2 regions of the Thermoanaerobacter uzonensis DSM 18761 genome follow, and region 2 is predicted to be linked to the other one. Evidence: a T-box and tRNA genes for the amino acid it is inferred to sense, from the RefSeq annotation. Region 2 holds a T-box; the other holds one or more tRNA genes.
The links. A T-box is a leader RNA that pairs with one kind of tRNA and senses whether it is charged. The one in region 2 lies ahead of ileS (isoleucine--tRNA ligase), so its partner is inferred to be a tRNA-Ile.
Positions count from the first base shown of each region.

Region 1: it encodes a tRNA-Ile, which carries the amino acid that the T-box ahead of ileS (isoleucine--tRNA ligase) is inferred to sense. The anticodon was not compared.

Region 1 is NZ_FQUR01000010.1:50,584-61,838, reverse strand. It holds gene manA (mannose-6-phosphate isomerase, class I) at 1-918, opposite strand, end outside; gene deoD (purine-nucleoside phosphorylase) at 988-1,689, opposite strand; RNA gene rnpB (RNase P RNA component class A) at 1,840-2,201, opposite strand; gene BUB32_RS06030 (Nif3-like dinuclear metal center hexameric protein) at 2,278-3,393, opposite strand; gene BUB32_RS06025 (tRNA (adenine(22)-N(1))-methyltransferase) at 3,353-4,057, opposite strand; tRNA gene BUB32_RS06020 (tRNA-Ile) at 4,120-4,195, opposite strand; tRNA gene BUB32_RS06015 (tRNA-Asn) at 4,202-4,276, opposite strand; gene rpoD (RNA polymerase sigma factor RpoD) at 4,325-5,398, opposite strand; gene dnaG (DNA primase) at 5,430-7,217, opposite strand; gene BUB32_RS06000 (deoxyguanosinetriphosphate triphosphohydrolase) at 7,364-8,365, opposite strand; gene secG (preprotein translocase subunit SecG) at 8,453-8,692, opposite strand; gene eno (phosphopyruvate hydratase) at 8,810-10,099, opposite strand; gene gpmI (2,3-bisphosphoglycerate-independent phosphoglycerate mutase) at 10,136-11,255, opposite strand, start outside.
Region 2 is NZ_FQUR01000010.1:151,704-162,958, reverse strand. It holds gene BUB32_RS06615 (L-fuculose-phosphate aldolase) at 1-539, opposite strand, end outside; gene BUB32_RS06610 (amidohydrolase) at 679-1,977, opposite strand; gene ileS (isoleucine--tRNA ligase) at 2,025-4,823, opposite strand; T-box leader at 4,878-5,098, opposite strand; gene BUB32_RS06600 (TM1266 family iron-only hydrogenase system putative regulator) at 5,157-5,402, opposite strand; gene BUB32_RS06595 (DivIVA domain-containing protein) at 5,392-5,877, opposite strand; gene BUB32_RS06590 (YlmH family RNA-binding protein) at 5,905-6,651, opposite strand; gene BUB32_RS06585 (YggT family protein) at 6,648-6,950, opposite strand; gene BUB32_RS06580 (cell division protein SepF) at 6,967-7,380, opposite strand; gene BUB32_RS06575 (YggS family pyridoxal phosphate-dependent enzyme) at 7,384-8,088, opposite strand; gene BUB32_RS06570 (biotin/lipoyl attachment domain-containing protein) at 8,095-9,282, opposite strand; gene BUB32_RS12960 (hypothetical protein) at 9,416-9,574, opposite strand; gene BUB32_RS06560 (tryptophanase) at 9,717-11,105, opposite strand; gene BUB32_RS06555 (RidA family protein) at 11,178-11,255, opposite strand, start outside.

The sequences.
Region 1 (11,255 bases), 100 kb from region 2:
TGTATAACTCGGTGTAGAAGCAGGTATTAATACAGTCTCTCCTGCCTTTAATTCAACAGTACCTTCATAAAAATAAATTTTACAATTTCCTTCTATAGCTGTTAAAGTGTTAAATTTTCCTTCTGTATCTATTTTTACCTCTTCATTTATTTCAATTATACTTACTTGAAAATATGGAGATTTAACAACATGAGATATGCGTCCGCCTCGTATTTCTTTAAATTCAGGTATTATTTTATCTGTCTTTAAATTAAAATTTATAACATTTAAAGCTTTTTCTATATGTAACTCTCTCTTCCTACCGAATTCATCTACTCTATTGTAATCATATACTCTATAGGTGAGGTCTGAATTTTGTTGAATTTCACAAATAAGTATGCCTTCACCTATAGCATGCACCATCCCTGAAGGTATGTAAATCACATCACCTGGCTTTACTTCTATTTCCTTTAAACATTCTTCTAATCTTTCTTCCTCCAATAGTTTTTTAAATTCTTCTTTTGTAGTTCCTTCTTTTAAACCGCACACAAGTTTAGCCCCGGGTTTTGCATCTATTATATACCACATCTCTGTTTTTCCAGAATCGCCATTTTCGTATTTAAAAGCATATTCATCATCTGGATGAACTTGGACGGAAAGTTTGTCTTGCGCATCAATTATTTTGATAAGTAAAGGAAATCTCTCATAATTTACCTCTTTACCATATATATCCTCAAAAAATTTGTAGGCTATATCACTTAGTTTTTGGCCATTAAATTCTCCACCTTCAATTACACTGACAGCAGTTCTATTGTCAGATATTGTCCACAATTCTCCAATTTTTTTACCCTTGGGAATATCAAAGCCAAATTTATCTCTTAATGCAGTACCTCCCCATATTCTCTCCATAAAAATAGGCTTAAATTTTAAAGGCTTCATCACCTATCAGCTCCTTTTTCAATTATTTTAAAAAGAGGATAAACCCAGCTATCCTCTTTTTAAAAATCATTATTCAGCAATTTCTAGTGCAATTTTTACCATATCCATAAAAGTCTTTTGCCTTTCTTCAGCTGTCGTTGCTTCTCCGGTAACCAAGCTATCGCTCACTGTCAATATTGTAAGAGCATCTACATTGTACTTAGCAGCCAGAGTATATAGTCCTGCAGTTTCCATCTCTACTGCCAAAACACCAAACTTCGCCCATAATTTCCAACTGTCTGGGTCATCATTATAAAAAGTATCCGTTGTAAGAATATTTCCTACTTTAGGTTGTATTCCTAACTCCATTGCTTTATCATAGGCTTTTTTCAATAATTTAAAACTTGCTGTAGGAGCATAATCCATACCATTAAATCTAATCTTATTTATTGCAGAGTCTGTTGAAGAACTCATGGCAATTACTATATCTCTGAGTTTGATATCTGGTTGCAAAGAACCACAAGTACCTATTCTTATGAGATTTTTCACGTTGTAACTGGTTATAAGCTCATTTACATAAATAGATAAGGAAGGTACTCCCATGCCTGTACCTTGAACTGATACTCTTTTCCCTTTATAATGCCCTGTAAAACCATACATTCCTCTAACTTCATTGTAACATTTTACATCTTCAAGAAAATTTTCTGCTATGTATTTAGCCCTTAAAGGATCTCCTGGCAATAACACTGTTTGAGCGATTTCGTTTTCTTTAGCCCCAATATGTATGCTCATCTGAATCTCTCCTTCTATAATAGTTTTGCCCATATATAATATTAGCAAAAAACAACTTTTAAATCAAACAAAAATTTATGGACCAAACAATTTTTAAATTTTGCATAAATAAAAAATAAAAAATACCACAGAATCATGGTATTTTAAATCCATGTGAGCAAGTCTATAAGCCGAGTTCTGTCGAGGATGGCCATCTATCTAGGGTGTCAGTTGCCTGACACTTCTAGCAGCATAACCCGAGGGAAACGGCGGGCCACCTACTCCCTCCTATTCGCCTTGCTCCAGGTGGGGTTTGCAGAGCAGACCAGTCGCCTGGTCTCTGGTGAGCTCTTACCTCACCTTTCCACCCTTACCTGGCATTCACAAGTTGAGTGCCAGGCGGTATATCTCTGTTGCACTTTCCTTGGAGTCGCCTCCACCGGGTGTTACCCGGCACCCTGCCCTGTGGAGCTCGGACTTTCCTCGTGCAAAATTGCAGGTGCAATTTTGCACGCGGCCATCCGACTTACTCACATGCGTTATTTCATATATATTTCTTCACATCAATCGAATATATATTATCATATATATTTATTTTTGTCAACCTAATTATAGAAATATAAAAGGATCTTTTTGACTTTCACTAACTAATACTTCTATTTCGTGTCCCTGTTCCTGAGTTTCATCAATTATATATTCTGCAATAAACCTGACTGCAATATTCTCCGTACCAAAATGTCCAGCATCAATTAAAGCCAATCCGAGGTGTTGGGCTTCTACCGCATCGTGATAGCCAATGTCTGCTGTTATTAAAACATCCGCTCCTTTAGAAACAGCTTTGTGAATAAGACTTGCACCGCTTCCACCACATACAGCCACTTTTCTAATCTTTTTATTTAGGTCTCCTACCACTCTTAAATTATTAATTTTAAGTTTTGTTTTTACTTGTAAAGCTAATTCTTGTAAAGTAGTTTCTGAAATAATTCCAATTCTTCCAAGCCCATATTCTTCTTTAACATTTTCCAAAGAATAAATATCATAAGCAACCTCTTCATAGGGATGAACATTCAGCATTGCAGTTACAACTTTTTCTAAATATCTCTGAGGTACTATAGTTTCTATCTTTACTTCTTCTGTCTTTTCTAGTTTCCCTATTTCACCAATAAATGGGTTTGTTCCTTCTAAAGGTCTATAAGTTCCAATGCCTCGCACCTGAAAAGTAGCATCACTATAATTCCCAATGAAACCAGCGCCTGCACTGCACATGGCATTTTTTACCACTTCTTCATATCCTTGCGGCACATAAACTGCAATTTTTTTATATCCTTCGGAATAAGTGACAGCCAAAACTTCCCTATCGTATATTCCTAGGACATTGCATAAAATATCATTCATACCATTTGGAGCTATATCAAAAGAAGTATGTGCTGCATAAAGGGAAATATCATTTTTAATAAGTTGTATTAACAAGGAGCCCACTGGATTATCAGCCCTGACATTTTTTATTGGCTTAAAAACTAACGGATGATGAGTTACAATCATATCTACTCTTTTGTCAATTGCTTCCTTAACTACTTCAGAAGTAGCATCCAAAGCTACTAAAACTTTTGAAACATCTTTAGAACCATCTCCTATTAACAATCCCACGTTATCCCACTCTTCAGCAAATTTACGCGGTGCAAGTTTATCCATTATGGAAGCTATTACTTGGCATTTCAAGCCCATTTATCAACACCTCGAATTTCTTTACTTTTTCCTCTAATTGCTTACGCTTTTCATTGGACCCTGGAAGTTTACTTATGATTTTCTTCATTTTGTCGATTTTATATTGTAAGAATTCTTCTAGTAGTGGATGTCTTTTTTGTAAGAGTTTTTCCCCTACTTCATAATATATGTGATTTTTGACTTTTTGTCTACCATGTTCTGCTACTATTATTTCATAATATTTTTGATTTTCCTTAACTAATTCCTCATCACAAATTTTGTATCCATTTTCTATTAAGTATTTCCTCAAGTCTGCTGAATCTCTCATAGGTTGAAATATAAATTTTTTGATAGTTTTTGCAATATTTTTTCCCTCATCTAGTATTTTTGTAATTGAAATTCCTCCAATACCTGCAATGACAACTATATCTACTTCCCCTGGCGATAAAACATTAAGACCATTCCCTAACCTTGTGTCTATCAAAGATTGCAAATTTCGCTTCTCAACTTCTTTTACAGCTTTACTTAATGAACCTTCATTTAAATCTGAAGCAATAACATAGGCAGATATTTTGTTTTCGATAAGGTAAACAGGAATAAACCCATGATCAGTCCCAATGTCTGCAACTTTTGACCCATGAGGAATGTATTCAGCTATTTTCCTTAATCGCTCTGTAAGTTTCATGTAATCCTCCTAAAAGTATAAAAAATAAAAAAGCATTTAAAGCTAAATGCTTTTTCTCTCAATGGTGGGCCTTCAGGGATTTGAACCCCGGACCAATCGGTTATGAGCCGACCGCTCTGCCAGCTGAGCTAAAGGCCCAAAAAGTGGCTCCTCAGGTAGGATTCGAACCTACAACCTACCGGTTAACAGCCGGTTGCTCTACCCTTGAGCTACTGAGGAATACAATAATAATTATACAGATTTTTGTCCTCTTGTCAAGAAGCTTATTTAATCAAGGAAATCTTTTAATTTTTTGCTCCTGCTGGGATGCCTCAATTTTCTTAATGCTTTTGCCTCAATTTGTCTTATGCGTTCTCTTGTAACATTAAATTCTTTTCCTACTTCCTCTAATGTTCTTGCTCGGCCGTCATCAAGACCAAATCTAAGTCTTAGTACTTTCTCTTCCCTTGGCGTTAGAGTATCAAGAACATCCATCAACTGTTCTTTTAGCATTGTATAAGCCGCAGCTTCTGCTGGAGCTGGTGCATCTTCGTCAGGTATAAAATCTCCTAAGTGGCTGTCTTCCTCTTCTCCAATAGGGGTTTCTAAAGATACAGGCTCCTGGGCTATTTTCATTATCTCTCTTACTTTTTCTTCTGGCATACCCATCTCTTTTGCCAATTCTTCAGCGGTAGGTTCGCGACCTAATTCCTGCAGCAATTGCCTTTGAACTCTTATCAATTTATTTATAGTTTCTACCATGTGTACAGGGATTCTTATGGTTCTTGCCTGGTCTGCAATAGCTCTTGTGATAGCTTGTCTTATCCACCATGTGGCATAAGTACTGAATTTGTAACCTTTCCTATAGTCAAATTTTTCAACTGCTTTGAGTAATCCTAAATTTCCCTCTTGTATCAAATCTAAGAAAAGCATTCCTCTTCCTACATATCTCTTTGCTATGCTTACAACCAATCTTAAATTAGCTTCTATAAGTCTTTTTTTAGCTTCTTCGTCTCCTTGTTCGATTCTTTTTGCTAATTCAATCTCTTCTTCCGGAGTTAGAAGAGGAATCTTGCCTATCTCTTTCAAATACATTCTAACAGGGTCATCTATACTGATTCCTTCAGGAATAGAAAGGTCTAAGTCTAAATCTTCTTCAGTTATTTCTTCCTGACGAGGTTCTTCCCCAACAATTTCAATTCCCATATCTTCAAAAGCATCATATACTTTCTCAATTTGGTCGGGATTTAAATCAATATCTTCTAAGGAATCCATTATCTCATTGTAGGTGAGCATCCCAGTTTTTTTCCCTTTATTGATAAGTTCTGTAATTGCTTCTTTAGATAATTCTTCGTTGTTCATAGGTTTCCCCTCCCTATGGGTTTCTTTCTTTTTAGCCATTTTTTATCTTTAGCATCTCCTTTTCACAATTTTGTAATTCTATTAAAAGTTGCCTTTCTTTCTCTATATCCCCCACCATATGAGCCTCATTTATAGCTCTTTTGATGCTCTCTCTTTTAACCGCCAAGCTGTTAATGAGAATCTTGTTTATAATATCATCAATAGCTTGCTCAGTAATATTTTCACTCTCGTAAAAAGCTTTAATAATATCGTTAAAATCAGATATAAGATTTTCCTCTTGTAATAAATAAACAATATCATTTATTTGAGTTTTGTTTCCATCTTCTAACCTTGACATTATTTCTTCAAAAATTGGCCTTAATTTAACATTCTCAAGCATATCGGCGGTAATTGTTTCTTTCACTTTTTTATAAAGATTATTATCATACAAGAGCAATGCAATTAAGTATTTTTCTGGCGATATTTTACTACTACTGTATATATTATGCCTTATATTACCAGCTATATACATATTTTTTTGATTTTTTTCAATTTCCCTATTGACAAAATGACTAACCTCTGTTCTCACTGCATTCTCAGGTATTTGAGCAACTTTAGCTACTGAAGAAATATAAACTTCTCTTTTCACTTCATCAGAAAGTTTTGCAATATCTTTTGCAATTTTTTTAACATATATTATTCTATCTTGAGGATTATCAAGGTCAAGATTTTTTCTATATACTTTTGCTTTAAACTCAATTAAACTATCGGCATTTTCTATTAATTGATTAAATGCCTCTACTCCATTCTTTTTTAGAAACTCATCAGGGTCTTTCCCATGAGGTATAGTTAATACTTTTATATTTAAATTCAATTCATCAAGAATGTCAAGTCCCCTTAATGCGGCACTAATACCAGCTTCATCAGCATCATAAGCAATTACAACATTTCTTTTATACCTTTTTATGAGTCTTGCTTGGTCCTCTGTCAAAGCAGTCCCTAAAGATGCTACAGCACAATCTATTCCAGCCTGATGTAAGGAAATAGCATCCATATATCCTTCTACAATTATAAATTTATCTTGTTGTGTTTTTTTAGCAAAATTTATTGCAAATAGGTTTTTCCCTTTTTTAAAGACTTCCGTCTCCGGAGTGTTCAAATATTTAGGCAAACTATCGTCAATAGAGCGTCCTCCAAAACCTATAATATTACCCTTTACATCTATTATAGGAAACATCATTCTATTTCTAAATCTGTCATAATAGCGGTTATTTTTTTGAGACAAAAGTCCTGCCTTTACCAAAAAACTTTCTGTATAGCCTTTTTCCTTTAAAAAATTTAAAAGTCCGTTTCCTTGAGGTGGGGAATAACCTATTCCAAATTTTTTAATCGTTGCTTCTGTCAAACCTCTTTTTCTTATATAAACTAAGGCCTGTCTACCTTCTTCAGAAAAAAGCTTATTATAAAAATACATAGCTGCTAATTTATTTATTTTGTATATTTCGTCAATAAGTTTCTTTTTTTGGTACTCCTTTTCTGTCAACTCAATTTCTTCAAGAGTTATTCCCACTCTATCTGCTAAAAATTCAATTGCTTCTTTAAAAGTCAAATTTTCAATATCCATTATAAAAGTAACAACATTTCCACTAGCATTACAGCCAAAGCAGTGATAAACCTGTTTTTCTTGACTCACCATAAAAGATGGAGTTTTTTCTCTATGAAAAGGACACAGACCTTTAAATTCTTTTCCCGCTTTTTTTAGTTCTAAATACTCTGATATAACATCTATTATGTCATTTGCTTCAATCACTCTTTCAATCATTTCTTTTGAGTAAGCCATCAATATCACCTAATTATTCTATTCGACAAAAATTGTTAAATTCCTCTTTACAAATTAATTTATTAGTGACGACCAATATATATTCGACAAAAGATTCAAAAATCCTTCTGTTGTTAATTAAATTTTTATTAAAATCAAAAAATATTTTACTCAAACCAGGGACTGGGTAAAAAAATCTCTTTGTATTTTAAAATAGCATATTTGTCTGTCATACCAGCAATATAATCAGCAACAGCTCTTTCTCTTCCATAAATCTCAGCAAGTTTTATAAATTCTTGAGGCATCTTGTCAATATTGTCATAAAAGTAATAAAATAACTGTTCTACTATTCTTTTTGCTTTTTCCTCATCTTTTTTAGCTCTTGATCCTATATAAACTTTTTCGAACAAAAAATTTCTTAAACTATAAGTAGCCTCATAAATCTCTTTGCTCATTGAAACTTTCGGCTTTCCAAAGCTATTATTTATAACATCTTTTACCATTGTATTTATTCTTTTACTATGCTTATCACCTAAGATTGCTATTAAATCTTTAGGTAAATCTTCAGGATTTAAAACTTTCCCTCTTATTGCATCATCAATATCATGGTTAATATAAGCTATCTTATCAGAAATTTGTACTACTTGCCCTTCTAATGTCTGAGGCTTTCCTGAAGTAGAATGGTTACAAATGCCATCCTTAACTTCCCAAGTTAAATTAAGACCCTCTCCATCCTTTTCCAAAACCTCAACCACTCTAATGCTTTGTTCATTATGTCTAAAACCATCTTTTAAAAGTCTATTCAAAACCTCTTCACCAGAATGGCCAAAAGGAGTATGTCCTAAATCATGACCTAAAGCAATAGCTTCTGTCAAATCTTCGTTTAACCTCAAGGCTCTCGCAATCGTTCTTGCAATCTGAGATACCTCTAATGTATGAGTCAGCCTTGTTCTATAATGGTCACCTTCTGGAGAAATAAAGACCTGTGTTTTGTGGCTCAATCTTCTGAAAGCCTTGCTATGAATAATCCTATCTCTATCTCTTTGAAATTCTGTTCTTATATCGCATTTTTCCTCTTCTTTATCCCTGCCGCGAGTTTCACGGCTTTTTGTAGCATAAGGAGAAAGCAACTGATATTCTAATTCCTCTGTAATTTCTCTAATTTTCATTTGACCACCCAGCCTTTTTTATTTGTGGTGGTAAAAATAAAAACCCATAAAAGGGTTTTTCCATTTCTTTTCTTGATACCGTCGTTTTTATTTAGCCATCATTATAGTCAACACCATAGACAAAATTATAAACAATACCGCCGCTATAGTTGTGAGTCTCTCTAGTGTCCCCTCCATGGTTCGAGCTTTATTCTTTCCAAAAAATGTTTCTGCTCCTCCTGCAATTACACCCGAAATACCTGCACTTTTGCCCTTTTGTAAAAGTATAACTACTATCAAGAAAATGCTAACCAAAATTTGTATACTCATAAGTACAGTTTTTAGCATATTTACACCGCCTTATCTCTAATTTTTGAAACACAATACCACAGTCTATATTATACAAAGAATTGTTATGCTAATCAAGAGGTTTTTATATAAAAAGGGAATCCTTTTTGGATCCCCTTATTTCTTAATATTGTAAAAAGCAGTTTTGCCAAGATATTGAGCTGTGCTTCCTAAAGCTTCTTCAATTCTTAAAAGCTGATTGTATTTTACAACTCTGTCAGTTCTTGCTGGCGCTCCAGTTTTAATTTGCCCTGCATTTACTCCAACTACAAGGTCTGCAATTGTAGAATCTTCTGTTTCCCCGGAGCGGTGAGACACAACAGCTGTGTAACCTGCTCTTTTTGCCATTTCAATAGCATCAAGAGTTTCTGTCAATGTTCCTATTTGATTAAGTTTTATGAGTATTGAATTTGCAACGCCCATGCTTATACCTTTTGAAAGTCTTTGAGTATTCGTTACAAATAAGTCGTCTCCTACAAGCTGTATCTTCTTGCCTAATCTTTCAGTCAATAGTTTCCATCCATTCCAGTCTTCTTCTGCAAGACCGTCTTCAATAGAGACAATAGGATATTTGTTAACAAGTTGTTCCCAAAAATCTACCATTTCTTCGGGGGTTCTTACAATTCCTTCTCCTTCAAAATGATATTTCCCATCTTCTTTATAAAGCTCTGTTGAAGCAGGATCTAATGCTAATACTATATCTTCTCCTGGCACATATCCCGCTTTTTCTATAGCTTCCAATATAACTTGTATAGCTTCTTCATTTGAGGTAAGGTTAGGTGCAAATCCTCCTTCATCACCAACTGTTGTACTTAACCCTTTAGAATGTAACACGTTTTTCAAATTGTGATAAACTTCTGAACACATCCTTAATGCTTCGCGGAAGTTTGGAGCCCCAATAGGCATTATCATAAACTCTTGTATATCTACATTGTTATCAGCGTGTTTTCCACCGTTTAATATGTTCATCATAGGCACAGGAAGAGTTTTTGCATTTACTCCACCAATGTATTGATACAAAGGTAAACCACATTCCTCAGCTGCTGCCTTTGCCACTGCCAATGATACCCCTAAGATAGCATTTGCTCCTAATTTGCTCTTATTGGGAGTTCCATCTAGTTCAATCATCGCTTTGTCAATTGCTACTTGGTCTTGTGCTTCCATGCCAATTAGCTCAGGAGCAATAATGTCATTGACATTTTGAACAGCTTTTAGTACTCCTTTCCCCAAATATCTTGATTTATCTCCATCCCTTAATTCGACTGCTTCAAAAGCTCCTGTAGAAGCCCCTGAAGGCACAGCAGCTCTTCCTACTGCACCGCTATCTAATTCTACCTCTACTTCAACTGTAGGATTTCCACGGGAGTCAAGTATTTCTCTTGCAAAAATATCAATTATTGACGACATGACAACTTCTCCTTTCTCTTTTAAATTTTTTAAATTTTATCTTCTTCCAATGATTAAAGATTTTCCCGTCATCTCTTTAGGAACTGGTAGTTTCATTATGTCCAAAATTGTAGGAGCAATGTCAGCCAGTATCCCATCTTTCCTTAAATCAATATCTCCTTCGCCTATCAGTATGAAAGGCACTGGGTTTGTAGTATGAGCGGTTTGTGGCTCTTTTGTCACAGGGTCAATCATCTCTTCCGCATTGCCATGGTCAGCTGTTATAATTATTGTTCCTCCTACACTTTGAACAGCATTTACTATTCTTCCAAGGCACTCATCTATTGCTTCAATCGCTTTTATTGCAGCATTTAAAACTCCTGTATGCCCTACCATATCAGGATTTGCAAAGTTTAAAAGAATAAAACCATATTGATCTGACATAATCTTAGGTATTACAGTATCTGTAACCTCATAAGCGCTCATTTCTGGCTTTAGGTCGTAAGTAGCTACTTTAGGCGAAGGAACTAAAATTCTTTCTTCCCCTTCATTTGGCTCTTCTACGCCACCGTTGAAGAAGAAAGTCACATGGGCGTATTTTTCTGTTTCTGCAATTCTAAGCTGTTTAATCCCTTTTTTACTTAAGTATTCACCAAGAGTATTCTCCAGTCTTTCTGGCTTATACGCCACATGTATGTTTTTAAAGGTTTCATCATATTGAGTCATAGACACAAAGAATACAGGCAAATACCCTTTTTCTCTTTCAAAATAGTTAAATACCTCGTCAATAAAAGCTCTGGTAAGTTGCCTTGCTCTGTCAGGTCTAAAATTGAAGAATATTATAGAATCCCCCGCTTCTACCGTAGCAACTGGCTTTCCATTTTCCAAAATTACGGTAGGTTCTACGAACTCATCTGTTTGGTCTTTGGAATAAGCTATATCTATTGCTTCCATTGGTGAATTAGCGTAAACACCTTTCCCTAAAACTATTGCATCATAAGCCTTTTTAGTTCTATCCCATCTTTTGTCTCTATCCATTGCATAATATCTTCCAGAAATCGTTGCAATTTTTCCTATACCAATCCTGTTTGACTCTTCTTCAAACTGCTTTATATATTCCTTTGCACAAGCTGGTGGAACATCTCTTCCATCTAAGAAAGCATGAATATATATTTCT
Region 2 (11,255 bases):
GCCACGTACTCAATTTGAATACTTATATTAAAAGCATTAGGCAAATCTTCAGCTCCTACCAAAAGTCCGTGATTGGCTAATAGCACAGCTTTTCTATCCTTCATAGCCTCAAAAGCGTTTTCTGCCAATTCTTTTGTACCAAAAGTTGCATATTTAGCACATCTGACATTTGGTCCTGCTAAAGCCACAAGGTAATGAACTGGTGGAAGGTCCCAATGTAGACAGGAAAGAGTTGTAGAATATACTGGATGAGTGTGTATAATAGCGTTTATGTCTTGTCTGTTAGCGTAAAAAATTCTGTGCATCTCATACTCTGAAGAAGGAGTCCTATTACCTTCTATTACATTACCATTTAAGTCCATTACTACTACATCCTCAGGCTTAATTTCAAAATAATTCATTCCTGAAGGAGTTATAGCCATCAATCCTTTTTCCTTATTGTAAATGCTTAAATTCCCTCCTGTACCTCTTGTAAGATTAGAATTTATAAGTTTTTTGCCATAATCTACTATTTGTTCTCTTTCTGATTTTAATAGCACTTTTATCACCCCATTTTTAATATGTGCTCTAGTGTAAATGATTTTACAACTTCTACTAAAGCCATCATATAATAATGCAAACAAAGTGTCAACTTACAAAAATTTAGGTATCCTGCCTTAGCAGAATACCTTTTCCATGTTATTTTTTCCCTATTAACTCCTTCGCCCTTTTCCCAACATTATACATTACTTTTTCCACATCTGCGGTTTTTATTTCTCTATTTTCCATTATTATTTTGCCATTTATTATCACTGTATCCACATCTGATGCTTGAGCAGTATAAGCTAAAGCAGAAATTAAGTTGTGGTGTGGATAAAAATGCGGCTTGTCAATATCAATAATCACTATATCCGCTTTTTTTCCCACTTCGATGGAACCTATCTCTTTATCCCACAATAAAGCTTTAGCGCCATTGATTGTCGCCATTTTTAGAGCTTCCAATGCCGGTACAGCAAGAGCATCGTAATTTAACGCCTTATTAATAGTGGCAGCAAAATGAACCTCTTCAAACATGTTTAAGTTATTGTTACTGGCTGGGCCATCTGTCCCCAAAGCTACGTTTATTCCTTTTTTTAGCATTTGATCCACTGGAGCAAAACCACTGGCTAACTTGGCATTACTGGTAGGATTGTAAACTGGTGATACCTTCATTTCCTTTAATATTTCAATGTCTTCATCGCTTATATGAACACAATGAGCTGCTATAGTTGGAACATCAAACACTCCTATGTCCTTTAAATGTTTCACAGGAGATTTTCCATGCTTTTGTAAACTTTCTTCTACTTCTTTTTTTGTTTCTGATACATGAATATGAATTCCTGTATTTAACTCCTTAGCTAACTCTACTACTTCCTTTAAATAAGAGGAGCTACAGGTATAAGGTGCATGAGGACCCACCATTACTTTGATTCTTCCCTCCGCTTTATTATGCCAGGTATTATAAAGTTTTCGCGTATCTCTTAACTTTTCCTTATTTATTTCAGCGTCACTTTCTTCTATAATACCCCTTGTCAACACTCCTCTTATCCCTACTTCTTCTGTTGCTTTAGCTACTTCATCCATAAAAAAATACATATCGCAAAAAGTAGTAGTACCAGAATAAATCATCTCTATCATACTCAATAAAGAACCCCAGTAAACGTCTTCTGCTGAAAGTTTAGATTCAACGGGCCAGATATGTTTGCTCAACCAATCAAATAACGGCACATCATCTGCATAATTCCTAAATAAAGACATTCCCAAATGAGTATGAGCATTTATAAGACCCGGCATTGCAATTTTTTTTGTTCCATCTATGACTCTGTCAACTTTTATATCCGGATTAATTTCTCCTATGTAAGTTATCGTGTCACCTTCAATATAGATATTGGTGTTTTCCATAAGTGGCTGTTCTTCTTTCATAGATAGCAAAGCTACATTTTTTATAAGCAAATTCATAATATCCCTCCTCAAAATAATGTTTAAAAAGGGGAAAAATCCCCTTTTTAAACTTGTGTTTGCTGCTCAATGTGAGAAGCACATCTTGCACAAATAGTTGGATGCTCTTTTATAGTTCCTACTGTTTCACTGTACATCCAGCAGCGTTCGCATTTTTCCCCAGGTGCATGGCTTACCACAATCTTCAAATTATAATCTTCACTTTCATAAGCATTTTGAGGAACAGGTTCTTCTGGTTGGTGAAGTACCATTTTTGAAACTATGAACACATATTCGAGGTCATTAAAGCCTTTAAAGAAATCATAAAGCTCTTGAGATGGATATATATCCACTTGTGCCTCTAAAGAATGACCTATCTTTTTGTCAGTTCTCGCTATTTCAAGAGCTTTAGAAATATCTTTTCTTATGTCAAAAAGTTTTTCCCATTTTTCTATTATATAAGGATTATTGTATTTTTCTTGGACCTTTGGCCAATCAGCTAACTGAACACTTTCAAAATTATTTTGACTGTCGTGCTTCATATATGACCATATTTCTTCTGAAGTAAATGTAAGCACTGGTGCTATCAACCTTACAAGAGTGTCTAAAATAATGTAAAGTGTCGTTTGAGCCGCTCTTCTCTCTTTAGAAGTAGCAGGATAAGTGTACAATCTGTCTTTTAAAATGTCCAGGTAAAGGCTACTCATATCTACTACACAGAAGGTATGAACCAGATGGAGAAAATCGTAATACTCATATTTATCAAAAGCCTCTGTAAGCTCTTCAACTACTCTGTTAAGCCTAAATAAAGCCCATTTATCTATCTCTAAAAGCTCTTCGTAATGGAGCATATCCTTATCAGGGTCAAAGTCATAAAGATTGCTTAACAAGAACTTACTAGTGTTACGTATTTTTCTGTACGCTTCTGTCATCTGTTTTAAAATCTCTTGTGAAATTCTCATATCTGAAGTAAAGTCAGCAGAAACAGCCCAAAGCCTCAAAATATCCGCTCCATATTCTTTTATAACGTCTGCTGGGTCAATACCATTCCCTAAAGATTTTGACATTTTCCTTCCTTCACCGTCTACAACAAATCCGTGGGTCAATACGTTTCTATAAGGTGCTTTTCCACGTGTTGCCACAGATGTCAAAAGAGAAGACTGGAACCATCCTCTGTGTTGGTCTGAACCTTCTAAATAAAGCTCTGCAGGCCACTTTAGGTCAGGATGAGTTTGCAGCACAGCTGCATGGCTGGAGCCTGAATCAAACCACACATCCATTATATCTGTCTCTTTCCTAAACTTTGTAGAACCGCATTCGCAAGTAATCCCTTTTGGCAATATCTCTTCAGCTGACATTTCAAACCATGCATCTGAACCCTTTTGCCTGAAGATCTCTTTAACTGCATTTATTGTATCATCGTTTATAAGCGGTTTCCCACACTTTTCACAGTAGAATATAGGAATTGGCACACCCCATACCCTTTGCCTTGAAATACACCAGTCTCGTCTATCTCTTACCATGTTAGTTATGCGCTCTTCGCCCCATGAAGGATACCAATTAACTTCTTTAATAGCTTTTAGTGCCTCTTCTCTAAATCCTTCCACAGAAGCAAACCACTGTTCTGTCGCCCTAAATATTATTGGACTTTTACATCTCCAACAGTGAGGATATGAGTGAGTAATACGGGTTTCTGCTACTAACGCATTAGCTTTTTTCAAGTCTTCCTTTATGACCTTGTTAGCCTCTTCATAATACAGACCAGCATATCCTGGCGCTTTATCTGTAAAATATCCCTTATCATCTATTGGATTTAAAGCATCAAGACCATATTCTTGCCCAACTAAAAAATCTTCTTCACCGTGGCCGGGAGCAGTATGAACACATCCAGTACCAGCTTCTAAAGTTACATGTTCACCCAAGATTATTAAAGAATCTCTGTCATATAAAGGATGGGTAGCCTTCATGCCCTCCAAATCTTTTCCTTTAAATACAGCAAGTATTTCATAATCTGAAAGGTTAGCTTCTTTCTTTGCAGTATCTAACATATCTTTTGCCATTATATATACTTCGTCTCCAAACTTTGCAAGCGCATAATCAAACTCTGGATTTAAAGCAATTGCAAGGTTAGCTGGAATAGTCCATGTAGTAGTTGTCCATATTATAAAATACACATTATTAAGATTCTCAACAATTCCCTTGAATTTCCCTAAATCATCTTTAACTCTAAATTTTACATAAATAGAATCAGAGGTTTCATCAAAGTATTCAATTTCTGCTTCTGCCAAAGCAGTCTCACAGCTGGGGCACCAATATACAGGCTTTAGACCTTTATAGATATAGCCTTTTTTAGCCATTTCACCAAATACTTCTATCTGTTTAGCTTCATACTCCGGATTCAAGGTAAGATAAGGATTATCCCAATCTCCCCTTACTCCCAATCTTTTGAATTGAGCTTTTTGCTTTTCAATCTGAGAAAAAGCAAAATCCCTACACACTTTTCTAAATTCTGTAGGACTTACTTCATGCCTTTTTATACCTAAAGTTTTTATGGCTTGCTGTTCAATAGGAAGACCGTGTGTATCCCAACCTGGCACATAAGGAGCATCATAACCCCTCATTGTTTTGTATTTCACTATAATGTCTTTTAATACCTTATTCATAGCAGTTCCAATGTGTATATCTCCATTAGCATAAGGCGGCCCATCGTGTAAAATATATTTTTCCTTGCCTTTATTTTTCCCCAATGTTTTATGATAAATATCCATTTCTTCCCATCTTTTTAATATCTCTGGCTCTCGTGTTGGCAAATTAGCCTTCATAGGAAAATCTGTCCTCGGTAAATTAAGTGTCTTGTTGTAATCCACTGAACATTACCTCCTCTTCAAATATTATCTTTCAAACTAAAAATAAAACTTCTCGTCAGGGACGAGAAGTTCGCGGTACCACCCTACTTATTAAGACAAAGAAAAACTTTGCCTTAATCTCTCAATTTAAGATAACGGGAAACCCGGCACAGCTTACTCCTATTTCAGCCTGCAGCTCCGAGGTGATTTTCAGTAGAAACGAACTTATTGGCTCGCACCTACCGCCAACTCTCTGGAAGTTGCTTCTACTTACTCGTCCTCATCATAGCTTTTAACAATATTTTTTACACAATTATATAATACCACAAGTTTTTCGTCAATAGTATGCATATCTCATGCAGTCAGAGCAGATTTCACTTTTACCCCAGGAAGACTACCAAGTTTACCAGTAAGAGCCCCTATTTCATCCGTTGTACCATCAACTATTAAAGCGATAACCGATACTCCCCTATCTTTATAGGGTATACCCATTCTTCCTACAATAATGTGGCCGTACTCACTCAATATGTGATTTACCCTATCCGCCACATTTTCTCTATTTTGAATCAATATTCCAACAACCCCTAATCTATTCTGCATCCTTCTCCTCATCCTCATCTGGAATCAATTCTTTCTCATCTATTGAAAGTATTGATTCCAACTGGGCTTCTAAAAGAGATTTAAATTTCGCTTTAAAAACATTTAATTGCTTGCGATATCTTTCTAACTCCATTCTTATTCTCACAACTTCTTGATTTGCCTTCTCTAATATTTTTTCTGCATTTTGTTGTGCATTTTGTATGATAAGTTGAGCTTCTTTTTCTGCATTTCTTTTCAATTCCTCTGCAGTATTTTGAGCAACAATCAAAGTATTGTTTAAAGTATTCTCCATATTTATGTAGCTTTGAAGTTTTTCATTCATTATATTAATTCTGTCTTTTAACTCCGCATTTTCTTTGTATAACATTTCATAGTCTTCCATAATTTTATCCAAAAACTCGTCCACTTCCTCTTCATTATAACCCCTAAAAGACCGCCTAAATTCTTTATTATGTATATCCATAGGCGTCAGCATAATATTACCTCCTTTTCTTTTGTAACATTATATAAACCTTAGAATATGTACAGAAACGCGACCTTTTTTTGTATTACCTCTCACTTCTTCTAATTTAATTCTTCCAAAACCACGTAAAGAAATTACATCCTCCTCTTTTACTTCTGAAGAAGGGTCTTCTGTATACTCCCAATTTATTTGAAGAAGACCGGACTTTATAAATTCTGAAGCCTTCGTCCTTGATATGCCAAAACCTGCAGCTGCTACACTGTCAACCCGTAGTGAGGCTACGGTAGAAAAAATGTCCTTGTACTTTATTTCAGGTTCCAAGACATTTTTCAAGTCAATTGAATTAACTCTTACCTTCTCTTTCCCGACTTTAAAAAGGTTCATAAGTACATAACTTTCCACATCTTTATGTAACAATATGTCACATTTATCCTCTTTTACAATTATATCGCCTATTTTTTGTCTTTTTATCCCCAACCCTAAAAGTGAACCCAACACATCTCTATGAGATATCTTAGAAAAATCACCTTCAATTCTTACAGCGCAAATAGGGGTATCTTCCGGCTGTAAAAAATCGGGGTAAATAATTGCTATCTTTCTTTCTGCTAAAGGATATCCCCCATCTAGATTATAGTTTATATCTTGCTGTCGATACTTTAATATAGTTTTTTCAAAAATTTTTTGTTCAGAGAGGCTTAAAAAGTCTGTATATTTTACTCTTTTAGATTTTAAAACGCCCTTAATTATGTCTTCAAATCGGGATACAGTAAATTCTTTGTCCATCATATATACCTCATCAGTAATAATACTAATTTAAAAACTAAAGGACGAACTAAATACTGAATCACCAAAATCGCCAAAACTGGCGAAAAATCTATCATTAAATTTCTTCCAATAGAAGACCTAAATTGTAATGCCCTAAAAGGCTCAAGTATTGGTTCTGTCGTTACGATCACAAAGCGAGAAAGTGGATTTGACATATTTTCCATTCGTAGCAAAGATAAAATAACCCTTATCAATATAAGCCAATTTATAACTTCAAAAAAATAATCTAATGCTGTTAAAATTGCAAAATTTACAGGCAAAATCATTTCCTCCTTATCAATTTAGATGGTATAAAGAATTTACTTCATCTTTTATATCCCCTGTAATATCAAAATTCTCAGGTGCAATTAAAAATATATAGCCAGATATCTTCTTTATCTCTCCATTAAGAGCATAGGCTGCACCGCTTAAAAAATCCACTAATCTTTGAGCTTCATTTTTATCCATCTTTTGTAAATCAACAATCACCGGTTTTTTATTTTTTAACTCATTACATATATTCATTACTTGTTCAAACTTTTCTGGCTTTAAAATCAAAACTTTTACTTGGGGCTGTGTATGAATATTGACAATTTTAGGCTTTCTATCGTAAGGTATAACAGGTTGTAAAGAGTCTACTTCTTCTTTCTCTTCTTCTGGCTCATCGATACCAAAGAAACTCATTAATTTATCAATCACTTTTGAAGACATTAATTATCCCTCCACATTATATTGTCTTTGCCCAAAAATAGAAGTGCCAATTCTAACAATATTCGCCCCTTCTTCAACTGCTACCCAATAGTCATTGGACATGCCCATTGACAAAAATTCTACTTGTACATTATGTTGCTTAATTTCTTTTAGCTCTTCAAATAGCTTTTTCATCTTCCTAAAATAGGGTCTTACCTCTTCTGGTGGAAGGTAAGGAGCTATTGTCATAAGCCCTCTAATTCTTATATTATCATATTTTCCCATTTCTTTAACAAAATTATGCATTTCTTCAGGAGGAATTCCATATTTACTTTCCTCTCCACCAATATTGATTTCCACCAAACAATCTATTATGAGACTTTTTTGTTTAGCCCTTTTGTCTATTTCTTCTGCCAGTTTGATACTATCTAAAGAATGTATCAACTTAACTTTGTCAATAATGTATTTCACTTTGTTTGTCTGTAAATGTCCTATAAAGTGAAATTCTACCTCATTTTTTAAATAAGGATACTTTTCATTTAACTCTTGAACCTTATTCTCACCTATGTCAGTTATTCCACAAGCAATAGCCTCTTTTATAGTTTCAACACCGAAAGTTTTAGTAGCTGCCACAATTAATATTTCCTCCGGATTTCTATTTACCTTTAATGCATGCTCTTTTATGTTTTCTTTTATCTTTCTTATATTTTCACATATAGTCGTATTTATCCCCCCTTATTTGCTCAAGTAATCCTCTCCATTTACCGCTATTTCGTCATACGCTTTTAACCCAGATGTTTTATCAACGCTTTCTACAATCGCATATTTGCCATCTGTAGCCTTTATTACTACTTCTTTAAAAGTAGGAACTTTGCCATTTTTTATTACAAAAACTCCTTCTTTTCCTTCTTTTTGTACAATAGAAGAAAGAGGTATTTTAAGTCCATTGTACTCTTTAACTTTAATTTTAACATCTATTTTAGAGGTTTTATAAAAATCGGGATATTCATCTATCATCTCAATTATTCCTATATATAATTTATCGTCACCTTTGTAGGTTTTTATAACTTTTCCCCGCAATTCACCACCATAATTATCAATCAAAATTTTCACATTACTATCTTCTTTTAATAAGTCCTGTTGTTTTTCATTTAAAACCAACGCTAAATACCACTCCAAATTATCCACTATTTTTACAAAAGGGTAATCTCCTTTTACTTCTGTGCTAATTTCTTTGGATTGAAAGTTTAAATTTTCAAGCTGTGTCGGATTTAAATTGAACATATTTCTTTCATTTAGAATATTCTCACTGCCATCGAAATAGTAACTTACAATTCCTGATTCTGGTGAATTTACAGTAATCATATTTTTTTCTACATATTTTTCTAAATACTCCTTTTGCTCTTTTAAGCTTTCAATCTTTTGAAGTATTATTGGCCCTTTACTTAAAATTTCTTCTTTTTTGGCTTTTAAGTCTTCAATCCTTTTTTGTATTTTATCTGCATTAGGCCTACCCTGTTGTATCGCATTTTGATAATTTTGCTCTTCTTTTTTTATTATGTTGTCTAATTTTTGAATATCTGAATAAAAAGGTATATTAGTATCCTGATTTTTTAGTTTTCTATCTATCTCCTCTAATTGATGTAGTTTTTCTTCATCAAAATCGGCAGAATAAACTTCCACAATAGGAGTACCTTTCGGAATTTTTTCTCCACTTTGTACAAGTTTTTTTATTTTGCCATCGAAAGGAGCATTTATCAACATTTCATTCTTTATAACATATCCTTGGGCATTAAAGGCTATTGAAATACTTCCATAAGTCACTACTGTAGTTTCATTTTTGTTTGCAAAAGTCGTTATCCCTACTTTACTTATGTAAACTATCACCAATAATATAACTATAATTTTAGCTAACCTTTTCACATCTCTCACCTTATCAATATATTCTATATAAATGCCGATTTTCCTTCTACAAATTTATGCATATATTCATTTTATCACAGTTTTCAATATTTTTATAGACAAATTAAGGAGATTGGCAAAATGCCATCTCCTTTCAGTTTGTTGACAAAGTTAAAAAATCTTCAAAGGAGATATTTTGCATCGTCACTCCGATGTTCCAAAGCGACAAAACTAAAGCTCGACCTTCAGGCTCCGGCAGGGTACCGGGCACAATCGGCCTCCTTGCCTTAAGGTGCCCGCCTTCGCCATCCATGGCTTCGGCCCTGCCTCCACCCTCGGTCTTACTAAGTTTTGTTATCGCTTTGTAACAAGTCACTCCTTATGCAAAATATCTCCTTTACGAAAGTTTGTCTACAGTCTGTAAGGAGATTGGCAAAATGCCATCTCCTTTATGTTTACTCTACCGGTTCTAATCTCGCAGTAAAATGCCTTAATATTGGCGGCTCATAAGTAAATCTATATCCTTTTATTTTATCTCTTCTTGCATAAACTCTTTTTACAGCTTCTGCTATAACATCCATATGGCTGTTAGTGTAAACTCTCCTTGGAATTGTAAGGCGCACAAAATCTAATTTTGGAAGTATCTCTTTTTTAGTAACAGGGTCACGGCCAGCAAGCAATGCTCCTACTTCTACTGCACGAATACCAGCTTCTATATAAAGCTCTACGCAAATTGCATGGGAAGGAAATTGTTCTTGGGGTACATGAGGCAAAAACTTTTTGCCATCTATGAAAACAGCATGTCCTCCTGTTGGGTATTGAATCGGTATCCCTGCATCTCTTAGTTTGCCACCCAAATACTTTACCTGATTAATTCGCCATGCTAAATAATTTTCATCTAGGACTTCTTCAAGCCCTCTTGCCATAGCTTCCATATCTCTACCAGCAAGGCCACCGTATGTTACAAACCCTTCCATAGGAATGAGCATTGTCTTGACATTGGTGAAAAGTTCTTCATCATCTTTTATGGCAATAATTCCACCAATATTTACCAGTGCATCTTTTTTCGCAGACATTGTAAAACCATCTCCATAAGAAAACATCTCTCTCACTATTTCTTTAATAGATTTGTTCTCATATCCCTTTTCTCTCTGTTTTATAAAATAAGCGTTTTCTGCAAATCTGGCCGCATCAAAGAAAAGCTTTAATCCGTATTTATCCGCTATTCTCCGCACTTCTTTGATGTTCTCCATGGAAACAGGTTGTCCACCAGCACTGTTACAAGTAACAGTTGCCAAAATAAATGCTATATTTTCTGGCTTTTTGTCTTTTATGAAATTTTCTAAAGCTTCGAGGTCAAAATTACCTTTAAAAGGATGATAATTTTCTGTGTCTTCTGCTTCTTTTATCACCATGTCTACTGCAATGCCCTCTGCTAATTCTATGTGAGCTTTTGTAGTATCAAAATGCATATTTCCCAATATATATTGTCCTTTTTTAATTAACAATGGAAATAAAACCTTTTCAGCACCGCGACCTTGATGAGTTGGAACAACGTAGTTGTATCCAAAAATATCTTTAACTACTTTACAAAGGTGCAAATAATTTCTACTTCCCGCATAGGATTCATCCCCCAGCATTATGCCAGCCCATTGGTAATCACTCATGGCAGAAGTACCACTGTCAGTCAAAAGGTCAATATATACATCATCTGACTTTAACAGAAAGAGATTGTATCCTGCCTCTTTAATAAGCTTTATGCGCTCTTCTCGAGTTGTTATCTTAAGTGGCTCTACCATTTTGATTTTATAAGGTTCTGCCATTTTCGTTAAATCATCATACATAAAAAAACACCCTCCTATTTTTATTTCCCCAGCTTGTAATCGTTTAATAATTCTTTAAAAAAAGAGAAAAATTTATCTATGAGCAACGACTTCTATTTCTATAAGAGCACCCTTAGGAAGACTTTTTACTTCAACTAAAGAACGGGCAGG